2 regions of the Gilliamella sp. B14384G12 genome follow, and region 1 is predicted to be linked to the other one. Evidence: riboswitches for the same ligand, from Rfam matches in the RefSeq annotation. Region 1 holds a riboswitch; the other holds the start of a gene.

Region 1 (5,986 bases):
AAGGATTTATAAGATGAATAAAAAAATCTTACGCATTACTGTCGTTTCAATGGCTTGGTTGGCTGCCGTTTTTGCTGTGAATGCTTATCAAATTGAATGTCCTAAAGCACTCAAAGTTAAAACATCTGTCGAAAACCTTCCTGATGGCTGGGAAGTTATTGAGAGTGAAGATAGTGCTTTATATGAACCTGCTAGCCTATCTGTTTTTTACAATAAACCCGTTAAAATGATAGAACAAAAGCCTCAAGAAACTTTAATCGGTCGTAAAAATTGGGGTAAACAGTTTGAGCTTACATGGCTGGTAAGTCCGCCTATTGAAGATGTGCCATTTTATGTCAATTGTAGTTATGACGGAAGTTTTATCCAATTGATAAAAAAAATTGATCGTTCGGTGAATATTTGCAAGAGTTTTTATTCTGAGGATAAATATGGCAAAGTAGAAAATAGTATTGTTTCACTTAACTGTACCAATAATGAAACAAACGAAACAAATAATTAGGTCTAAACTTTATTATCAAACTAGAATAATTAATAATCGAATTTATTAAAAGGGCAATTATAGCGATCCAATGTTTTTATGTAATTGTCGTAATTATTTTAATATTAATTGTTTTTCCTATTTATTAATAGCAAAGACAGTTTTTAAAGGAAACTAGAATATGAAAGGAAAAAGATTATACAGCGCTATGATAACCATTGCTTGTTTGGCAAGTGTTTTTACTGTAAATGCATATCAGATTGATTGTCCAAAAGAGATGACAATCAAAGTCAAAGTTGAAGAAATGCCAGATGGATGGGAAATTTCGGAAAATAGAACTTACACTTCATCTTTTTTTAATTTGGGACTTTTTTATGATAAACCCGCTAACAAAGCTTCATTGGTACCTGCAAGAGGCACAATTGATGGCCAACAACAAAAATTAGTATGGGAAGTGAATCATGTCAAAGATACCGCTCCTTATTATGTTGTTTGTCAATATGCGAGCGGAGTTGCAATCACCAAAAAGATTGATCTTTCAATGAAGAGTTGCTGGGCACTCTATTCAGAAAATAAAGATACAAAACAAGGATCGCTCCACTGTAGTGTGAGTGAAGCAAAGAATCTGCATTAGTTTATTTGATGTACAAATCTTTCAATACAAAAATCATGATTGCATGGAAAGAGAGAGCAAAACCTTTTGAATCATGCTCCGTATCTTAAAGGATTACTTCTTAAAGATAGCGTATTTGTGATTTATGTTAAATGTAATCGTGATTTTAATTCCTATGTTTTTGATGGTTATTGGTCTTTGAGTAATAAAAAAGCCAATTCCATTGATTAATTGAAATTGGGATTGAGATAATTTTAGATATTTATGTCCTGTTGGTGTGTCGTTATATTTAAAAATCATATTAACTTTTTTTTCGGCACACCAGTTTCAGTATTTATTAAAAAATTTAATCTACCACCACTGATAAAAATGGTGCGTTGGACCAATTCCTTGACCAATATTTAAATCATCTGCATGAGTAATTGCACCTTGCAAATAGTCTTTCGCTTGATGTATGGCATCTTCTAAACCATGTTTAGGCAGCAGTGCCCCAATTGCTGCTGATAATGTGCAACCCGTACCATGAGTATTTTTAGTTTGAATTCGTGGTGAGACCATTCTAATCGTTTGCATTGGGGTTATTAAATAATCCGGGCTCTCTGGACTGGGTAAATGCCCACCTTTCATTAAAACTGCTTTACAACCTAATTTCAATAACTCATGACCTTGCTGTTGCATTTGATCTTCGTTTTTTGCTTCTTCACAATCGAGTAACGCTGCTGCTTCGGGAAGATTGGGTGTTATTACCGTTGATAAAGGTATTAATAGTTCACGAATAGCACTAACTGCGTCAGATTTTAACAGCGTATGTCCCCCTTTAGCGATCATCACCGTATCAAGCACAATGTTAGCAATAGGGTTATTGTTTAGCAGATGATAAACAGTCGTTACGATCTCTTTATTCATTAGCATTCCCATTTTCACGCTATCAATTTTTATATCGTGATATAGGGTATTAAATTGTTTAGCCACAAATGTAGGATCAATTGCCAATACGCTATCAACGCCTTGAGTACTTTGTGCGGTAAGGGCGGTGATTACTGACATTCCATAGGCTCCGAGAGCTGAAAAGGTTTTTAAATCTGCTTGGATACCTGCACCACCACTTGGATCAGAACCGGCAATGGTTAAAGCAACGGTTGTCATAATATTACCCCTTATTATTTTTATCTTGTTGGATTTTTTCAAGTAGCGATAGTGTGGCTTGTTGTATATCTTTTTGACCACAAATTGCCGAAACAACAGCGATGCCTTCAATACCACTTTGCAATATTGGGGTAGCATTATTGGCATTAATACCACCTATTGCCACAGCAGGGCGCTGTTTTAGCTTAACTAATTGAGTTAATTGTGGCATGCCCATTGCTGGTGCGGCATCTTGTTTCGTGGTGGTAGGATAAATTGGACCAATCCCAATATAATCGACAAGTTGCCATGGGACTTCATTAAGTTGTTGGCGATTAGCGACCGAAAATCCTAGCCATTTGTCATTGCCAATTAATTTACGTGTGACATCAACAGGTAAATCGCTTTGCCCAATATGGACACCATCGGCATCAATTGCTAGGGCTATATCAACATGATCGTTAATAAATAAAGGAACATGGGTATCGCTTAACACTTCTTTTAATGCTAATGCTGCGTAATACCAATTTTTACCAGAAAATTCATGTTCTGATCTTAATTGAACGGCGGTTACCCCATTAGCAACAGCGATTTTTGTGGTCTCTACCATACCAGTAATACCACCACATAAGATTGGATCTAGAACTAAATAGAGACTTAAGTCGAGACGTTTATTCATCTGATTTCCTTATACTTGTGATGGGTTAAATAGTGAAAGCTGATCGATCAGCGATACCGCATAAGTGCCTAACCCTTGTTGTTTGTTGGCAAGCTCTCCAGATTTTTTCATCATAAAACAGGCTGACGCTGTAGCAAGTAAGGTATTAGATGAGCCAGCAATAAAAGCTGCAACCATGGCTGATAGCGAGCAACCAGTACCAGTAATTTTAGTTAATGCTATATCCCCGCCTGTGATGCAGTAAGTCTGTTCACCATTAGTGATATAATCAATATCCCCAGTAATACTAATGATGGTTTGGAGTTTTTGGGCAAGTTGTTTAGCTGCATTTAAGGCTGATTCAGTAGAATCTTGACCGTCAGGGCCTTTGGCAGATGAGTTATCGCCATTTAAGGCTAATATTTCTGAAGCATTACCACGAATAACGGTAGGTTTATAACCAATTAATTGATGAACAATATCGGTACGATAAGCAAGTGCTGGTCCGACTGCGACCGGATCGAGTACCCATGGTATGTGATTTTTTTGAGCACTGGCAGCCGCTAATAACATGCTTTCTGCACTATTGCTATCAAGGGTGCCAACATTGATTAGTAAACTATTGGCAATTTGCACAAAAGAGGCAACCTCTTGCTTAGCAATGACCATGGCTGGTGATGCGCCAATTGCTAATAATACATTCGCTGTAAAATTTTGAACCACATCATTGGTAATACAGTGTACTAATGGATGTTGTTGTTTTACATGATCGATAAAAGGTCTTGCTTGGGTTATTTGCAGGGCTTGAGTGGCAGACATATTCTTTCCTTACAACAATTTATAAAGTTAGCTTAGGGAAGAGTGTGCCAATTGAGGACTTTCAAGGCTTAGACTTCCCTACGCTGGTATAATCCAGATCAGGTTCAACGGGTAAAATCTCAGTTTTTTGTAAGCAACAAAAAACACCCCGAGTCAAAAGAGCTTTTATTATGGACTGACTAATAATTTAACACAAGTTATTGTAATAATTTTTCTATATCTGTTATGTCACGTCGGTCAGGTAAGAAGATGATGAGATGATCGTTACTTTCGATGGTTAAGTCTGTATTAACGATAATCACATCTTCACCACGCACTACCGCACCAATGGTAGCACCAGAAGGTAATTTTAAACCGTTGATATTTTTACCCACTAGTTTGGAACTCTCTTTATCTCCATGTGCAATCACCTCGACAATTTCAGATTCGCCCTGTCTTAAAGAGACCACTTTGACAACCGCCGATTGCCTTACATGGCTTAATAGCTCTGAAATAGTGGCATGTTGTGGTGAAATAGCAATATCTATAACGCTATCATTAATCAGTTCAAGGTAGGCTTGCTTTTGGATTAAAACAATCACTTTTTTAGCGCCCATTCTTTTAGCTAACATGGATGACATAATGTTAGATTCATCGTCACTCGTTACAGCAATAAACAGATCCGTTAGTTCAACTTGTTCTTGTGATAGCAACTCTTGATCTGACGATTCACCATGTAAAACAGTGGTATTAACCAGCTGTTCGGCAATTAATTCGGCACGTTCAGCATTACGTTCAATTAATTTAACTTGATAGTCATTCTCTAAACGTTTAGCTAAAGCAATGGCGATGCCACCACCACCACTAATTATGATGCGTTTATAAGGTTTTTCTAGACGCTGTAATTCACTTGTTACTGCTTTGATATTGCTAGGTGGGGTGATGAAATAAACCATATCACCCGCTTCAATGAGTGTGGAGCCTAATGGGCGAATAAAGCGATTTTTTCGATATATTGCAACCACTCTGGCTTCAACATGGGGTAAATGTTCTTTCAGTTCAGACAATTCGCTTCCGACTAAGGCTCCACCATAGTAAGCCGTCACTGCAACCAAACATACACGGTTATCGTAAAAAGAGGCAAACTGTAACGAGCCTGGATATTGTACTAACTGACTTACGTGATTGGTGATCAGATTTTCTGGAGCAATAATATGGTCGATATTAATGCAATCTTTATTGAAAAATGGATATTTTTCGTCGTTATATTCCGGTGCACGAATACGTGCGACTTTTTGCGGAATATTGAACATAACGTGACCTATTTGACAGGCCATCATATTCACTTCGTCCGAATTAGTGACGGCAACCAGCATATCAGCTGATTCAGCACCCGCACTTTCTAATACTTGTGGATAAGATGATTTGCCACAAATGACCTGTAAATCAAAACGCTCTTGTAAAGATTGCAATTTATCATGATCTTCATCGACCACCGTTACATCGTTTTGTTTTTCGGTAACAAGGTATTCAGCTAAAGCACTGCCTGTTTGTCCAGCACCAAGAATAATAATCTTCATAACTAACCCATATATTTAGATGGCTTTAATCGTTATTCACTAAATTAATTGATTAAAGCCAATCTATACTATTTTTTTGTGATAGTTAGCGATTTTAAGTTATAACTATCAGTTTGTGGTTTAGCAGTTAATGGTTTATTTTTTTAAAAACAGTTTATTAAAATTGTTTATACAAAACCAATTGCGTCATAAACCTTTTTCAAGGTTGGTTCGGCTTTTGAACGTGCTTTTTCTGCACCTTCTTGCATGATTGAATGTAAGTAATTTTCATCATCACGATATTGGTGATATTTAGTTTGTAACGCTGTTAACATATCAATCACTTGAGCTGCCACTTCAGTTTTAAGGTGTCCGTACATTTTGCCTTCAAACTCTTTTTCAAGTTCAGCAATAGGTTTACCTGTAATACCTGTTAAGATATCGAGTAAGTTAGATACACCAGCTTTATTTTTTAAATCATAACGTACGACTGGTGGTTCGTCAGAATCGGTCATTGCTCGTTTGATTTTCTTCTCAACGTCTTTAGGATTTTCAAGTAATCCAATCACATTATTGCGGTTTTCATCTGATTTAGACATTTTTTTGGTTGGATCTTGTAATGACATGACCCGTGCACCAACTTTAGCAATAAAAGGCTCTGGCATAGTAAAGATATCGCCATAAAGCGCATTAAAACGCATAGCAATATCACGCGATAATTCAAGGTGTTGCTTTTGATCGTCACCAACAGGTAC
Region 2 (5,986 bases), on a different contig from region 1:
CTTTATTCGTCAGGAACATAATGATCAGATTTTTTATACATGTCTCTATTTTGTTGCGATTATTTTGTTGAGTATATTAATTGTAGGTATGGTTATATTTATTTTTGGATTTGATCATGAACTGGCACTGATTGGAATAATTGGTTTTATTACTTGTAGTTTTGGTTTATATCTAATTATTCCTGAATTCTACCAAAATGCATTTTCACGCCTTGGAAGTCCCATTATATTTAATCGTAAGACGGGTAAAGTGTATGTTAATGAAAGTTACTTTTTTAACTTTAAAGTATTACGGCACCCAAAAGTATTTTTACAACCGAAAAAGCGCCGAATACAAGAGTATGATTGGAATGATATGCATGGCGTAATTATCCATAATTTTTCACGCAATGCTTTAACTTCAACGGTATTAATGGTGTGTCAACCCGGTACACATCAAGTTATTGACCATGTTATGTTAGATCCTGCACGCGCTGGTACAGGTAGTACCTTTGTTTGGGAATGGATCAATAGTTTTATGGTGAATTATAAATCAGCCAATATAGATGATGGTGAATACAAAACAGATGAAGAAGGAAAATTTAAAACAGATATAATAGAGGGTGAAGGTTGGCCAGAATGGATGGTGGAAGCCTTTAATGCTACATCACTTGAAGAGTTAGCTGCAATTAAGCAAAAATATAATATCAAACCATAATAACAAACTTAAATAGAACGCAAAGGAATAAAACAGTAATGCCCTCAAAATACCGCCCTCAGATCTTTGGTTGGTTTGGCGACCTAGATAAAGGCCCTTATAGCCTATCATTGCATGATAGTCGGTTAATTTATGCGAATAATAACTATTGTGCCTTTATTCGTCAGGAGCATAATGATCAGATTTTTTATACATGTCTCTATTTTGTTGCGATTATTTTGTTGAGTATATTAATTGTAGGTATGGTTATATTTATTTTTGGATTTGATCATGAACTGGTACTGATTGGAATAATTGGTTTTATTACTTGTAGTTTTGGTTTATATCTAATTATTCCTGAATTCTACCAAAATGCATTTTCACGCCTTGGAAGTCCCATTATATTTAATCGTAAGACGGGTAAAGTGTATGTTAATGAAAGTTACTTTTTTAATTTTAAAGTATTACGGCACCCAAAAATATTTTTACAACCGAAAAAACGCCGCATAAAAGAGTATGATTGGAATGATATGCATGGCGTAATTATCCATAATTTTTCACGCAATGCTTTAACCTCAACGGTGTTAATGGTGTGTCAACCCGGTACACATCAAGTTATTGACCATGTTATGTTAGATCCTGCACGCGCTGGTACAGGTAGTACCTTTGTTTGGGAATGGATCAATAGTTTTATGGTGAATTATAAATCAGCCAATATAGATGATGGTGAATACAAAACAGATGAAGAAGGAAAATTTAAAACAGATATAATAGAGGGTGAAGGTTGGCCAGAATGGATGGTGGAAGCCTTTAATGCTACATCACTTGAAGAGTTAGCTGCAATTAAACAAAAATATAATATCAAGCCATAATAACGAACTTAAATAGAACGCGAAGGAATAAGGAATAAAACAGTAATGCCATCAAAATACCGCCCCCAGATCTTTGGTTGGTTTGGAGACCTAGATAAAGGTCCTCATAGCGTACCACTGCATGACCGTCGTTTAATTTATGCCAATGATAACTATTGTGCATTTATTCGTCAGGAACATAGCGATCAGATTTTTTATACATGTCTCTATTTTGTTGCAATTATTTTAGGAATCATCCTAATTGTAGGTACTGTTATGTTTATTTTTGGATTTAATGATTCCAAAATCGGTGACCAACTAACAATAGTTGGGATAATTGGTTTTATTACTTGCTGTTTTGCTTTAAATTATGCAATTCCTGAATTCTATCAAAATGCATTTTCCCGTCTTGGTAGTCCCATAATATTTAATCGTAAGACGGGTAAAGTGTATGTTAATGAAAGTTACTTTTTTAACTTTAAAGTATTACGGCACCCAAAAGTATTTTTACAACCGAAAAAGCGCCGAATACAAGAGTATGATTGGAATGATATGCATGGCGTAATTATCCATAATTTTTCACGCAATGCTTTAACTTCAACGGTATTAATGGTGTGTCAACCCGGTACACATCAAGTTATTGACCATGTTATGTTAGATCCTGCACGCGCTGGTACAGGTAGTACCTTTGTTTGGGAATGGATCAATAGTTTTATGGTGAATTATAAATCAGCCAATATAGATGATGGTGAATACAAAACAGATGAAGAAGGAAAATTTAAAACAGATATAATAGAGGGTGAAGGTTGGCCAGAATGGATGGTGGAAGCTTTTAATGCCACATCACTTGAAGAGTTAGCTGCAATTAAGCACAAATATAATATTAAACAATAATAACGAACTTAAATAGAACGCAAAGGAATAAGGAATCAAACAATAATGCCCTCAAAATACCGTCCCCAGATCTTTGGTTGGTTTGGCGACCTAGATAAAGGTCCTCATAGCGTACCACTGCATGACCGTCGTTTAATTTATGCCAATGATAACTATTGTGCGTTTATTCGCCAGGATCACAATGACCAACTTTTTTATACTTGTCTCTATTTTATCTCAATTATTTTGGCAAATGGAATTATCATTGGATGTCTTTGGCTAGCGGTTCTCCATGATAACTCTAAAATAGAGTTTGTTGATCTGGTTGTTATAGTCTGTTTTGTTACTTGCTGTTTTGGTTTATATCTAGCTATTCCTGAATTCTACCAAAATGCATTTTCACGCCTTGGAAGTCCCATAATATTTAATCGTAAGACGGGTAAAGTGTATGTAAATGAAAGTTTCTTTTTTAACTTTAAAGTACTACGGCACCCAAAAGTATTTTTACAACCGAAAAAGCGCCGTATACAAGAGTATGATTGGAATGATATGCATGGCGTAATTATCCATAATTTTTCACGTAATGCTTTAACCTCAACGGTATTAATGGTATGTCAACCCGGTACACATCAGGTTATTGACCATGTTATGTTAGATCCTGCACGAGCAGCAACAGGTAGAATGTTTGTCTGGGGTTGGATTAACAGTTTTATGGTGAATTATAAATCAGCCAATATAGATGATGGTGAATACAAAACAGATGAAGAAGGAAAATTTAAAACAGATATAATAGAGGGTGAAGGTTGGCCAGAATGGATAGTGGAAGCTTTTAATGCTACATCACTTGAAGAGTTAGCTGCCATTAAACATAAATATAATATCAAACCATAATAACGGACTTAAATAACTTGAATGGATAATGATGATTGAATATAAAAACAGTAATAAAAAGTCTTTTTATTCACATGAATTCTATTAGAAATATTAATAATAAAATAGACGAAACGGTATAGACTCCTGAATATTTTTTACAAAAATTGCTATTTTTATTTTAAGCATCACCGTTTTTTATACCTAAATGAGGAGTTTCTGATTACTAATGTTTGATATGATTTAAATTTAACTAAAAATAATGGGTTTTCTGATGATTTTTTACCAGAAAATGATACCTTAAAAATAACTTACCACTTTCTTTATTTACAATTTTCCAACTAACTACTAAACTAATATCGTTCTCAACGGGGTGCCTTATGGGCTGAGAGTGTTAGGTTTACTAATGCAACTCGTCGAACCTGAACTGGGTCATTCCAGCGGAGGGATTTGAGTTATCGTGTCTGCTCAAACCTTTTGTCTTTTATTCGCTTTTTTGGAGGCAAAATGTTTTGTAATAAATTCTTACTGTCATTTTTATTTTCTGTATTCTTTGTAGCAACTTCTGCTAATGCTAAAATTCATGAAAAACCTATTTTAACAGTTTATAGTTATAGCTCTTTTATTTCCGAGTGGGGACCAGGTGAAGCAATTAAACAGGGCTTTGAAGCGCAGTGTGATTGCCAACTTGATATTGTAACGCTAGGCGATGGTGTGTCGATTTTAAATCGTCTTCGCCTTGAGGGTAATAAAACCAATGCTGATGTTATTTTAGGTTTAGACAATAATCTTTTAGGACAAGCTAAACAGGCTAATATCATGGCACCTCATCAAATAGCCAAACCTAACAATCTTAATACTGATTGGTGGGATGAGGATTTTATGCCGTATGATTTCGGTTATTTTACTTTTATCTATAATAAAGAAAAAATAAAGAATCCTCCTCACTCATTACATGAGTTAGTTGACAATAAAGCCAATTGGAAAATTATTTATCAAGATCCTAGAACCAGTACTCCCGGATTAGGATTGCTATTTTGGGTAAAAAATATTTACGGTAAGGATGCGGTATCCGCATGGCAAAAAATTGCTAAAAATACTGTTACAGTTACTAAAGGGTGGAGTGAAGCATACGGTATGTTCTTAAAAGGTGAAGCTGATTTGGTGCTGAGTTATAGCACATCGCCAATTGCACATATAATTAATGATCAAGATTATCGTTATAATGCCGCTATTTTTGATGAGGGGCATTATCGTCAAGTTGAAATAGCAGGTATCACCAAATATAGTCAACAACCACAATTAGCACGTCGCTTTTTACAATATCTATTAACACCCGAGGTACAACGGCAATTTGCTGAAAAAAATGTTATGTATCCTATTATAAATACGCCATTACCCCCTGCGTTTGATCAGATTAATAAAGTCAGTAAAGCGCTTGAATTTGATGCAGAGAACGTGGTTGATAATCAAAAAGCTTGGATACGAGAATGGCAATCAGCCATTAGTCAGTAATAAAATAGATTGTTAATTTTATAATAAAAAGCAATGTTAAATTTTAAAACGTTACTGCCAGGTATCAGCGCTGCTAGTTTGATAATAGCAGTTTTAGGCACTGCATTGTTTGCACTTTGCCATACAGCCATAAAGTCCGATAATTTAACGGTTTATATTGATAATTATTTATTGCACATTATTTGGATCACTTTCATGCAAGCGATATTATCGACGTTTTTGTCGGTATTTTTGGCCGTTGTTATGGCTAAAGCGTTATCCATGATCGATTTTTGGGGAAAAAGCTTTCTGATACGAATCATGCCCGTTACCTTTATATTACCAACATTAGTTGTTGTAACCGGGCTATTATCTGTTTATGGTCAACAAGGTTTATTTGCTACGTGTTTTGCTTATTTAGGCTTATCTTTTTCAACTTCAATTTATGGACTGGTTGGGATTTTATTGGCTCATGTTTTTTTGAATTTTCCTTATGCGAGCGGTCTGTTTTATCAAACATTAACGAGTGTTCCTGTTGAGCAAAAACAACTGGCTGCTCAGCTTAATTTCTCTCATTTTACTTATTTTAAATTAGTAGAATGGCCATTATTGCGTCGGCAGCTTTTACCTATGTCCGGACTGATTTTTATGCTTTGCTTTACCAGCTTTGCAATAGTGTTGGCATTAGGAGGTGGGCCAAAATATACCACTATTGAAGTAGCTATTTACCAATCGATTCGCGATTTTGATTTGATGCAAGCTGTTATGTTAGCAATCATACAACTTATTTGTTGTATGAGTTTTGTTTGGGTACTGCGAAGAAAAAATCATTACCGCGATCTTAGTGCGCAGTATATTCGTGACCAATATCGTTTACCCAACACTGTGACTATAGGTTTAGTTAGTGCTATTATTGTGATTTTGGGTGCAATGTATATATTGTTGCCAATGATTACGTTATTGATTGAAGGTTTTGGTTATTTTCAATGGTCGCAGTTAAATTGGGCTTTTCAGCAAGCGGTTATCTATTCGTTAATAATTGCCCTTGGTTCAGCTGTGGTGGCTATGTCACTTGCTTTATTAATACTTTGGACCAATAGCCGTCTATTGATTAGCAATCAACAACAATGGAGCAATCGTTTAATGTTAATAGGGTCATTGATATTAACCATTCCAAGCATGGTACTTGCATCAGGATTGTTTATTTTGTTATTTCAGTATG

Evidence for each region. Region 1 has a riboswitch for thiamine pyrophosphate ahead of thiM (hydroxyethylthiazole kinase). Riboswitches for the same ligand answer to the same signal wherever they lie in the genome.
Region 2: another riboswitch for thiamine pyrophosphate. It lies ahead of thiB (thiamine ABC transporter substrate binding subunit); the one in region 1 lies ahead of thiM (hydroxyethylthiazole kinase).

The regions. Positions count from the first base shown of each region.
Region 1 covers NZ_JACFPU010000001.1:264,250-270,235, forward strand. Annotated here, with positions in the region: gene H3S73_RS01175 (STY0301 family protein) at 14-499, shown strand; gene H3S73_RS01180 (STY0301 family protein) at 660-1,112, shown strand; gene thiD (bifunctional hydroxymethylpyrimidine kinase/phosphomethylpyrimidine kinase) at 1,443-2,237, opposite strand; gene thiE (thiamine phosphate synthase) at 2,242-2,895, opposite strand; gene thiM (hydroxyethylthiazole kinase) at 2,905-3,693, opposite strand; TPP riboswitch at 3,752-3,854, opposite strand; gene trkA (Trk system potassium transporter TrkA) at 3,891-5,252, opposite strand; gene trpS (tryptophan--tRNA ligase) at 5,420-5,986, opposite strand, start outside.
Region 2 covers NZ_JACFPU010000010.1:9,975-15,960, forward strand. Annotated here, with positions in the region: gene H3S73_RS10205 (DUF6708 domain-containing protein) at 1-697, shown strand, start outside; gene H3S73_RS10210 (DUF6708 domain-containing protein) at 736-1,548, shown strand; gene H3S73_RS10215 (DUF6708 domain-containing protein) at 1,594-2,421, shown strand; gene H3S73_RS10220 (DUF6708 domain-containing protein) at 2,467-3,291, shown strand; TPP riboswitch at 3,630-3,737, shown strand; gene thiB (thiamine ABC transporter substrate binding subunit) at 3,778-4,785, shown strand; gene thiP (thiamine/thiamine pyrophosphate ABC transporter permease) at 4,819-5,986, shown strand, end outside.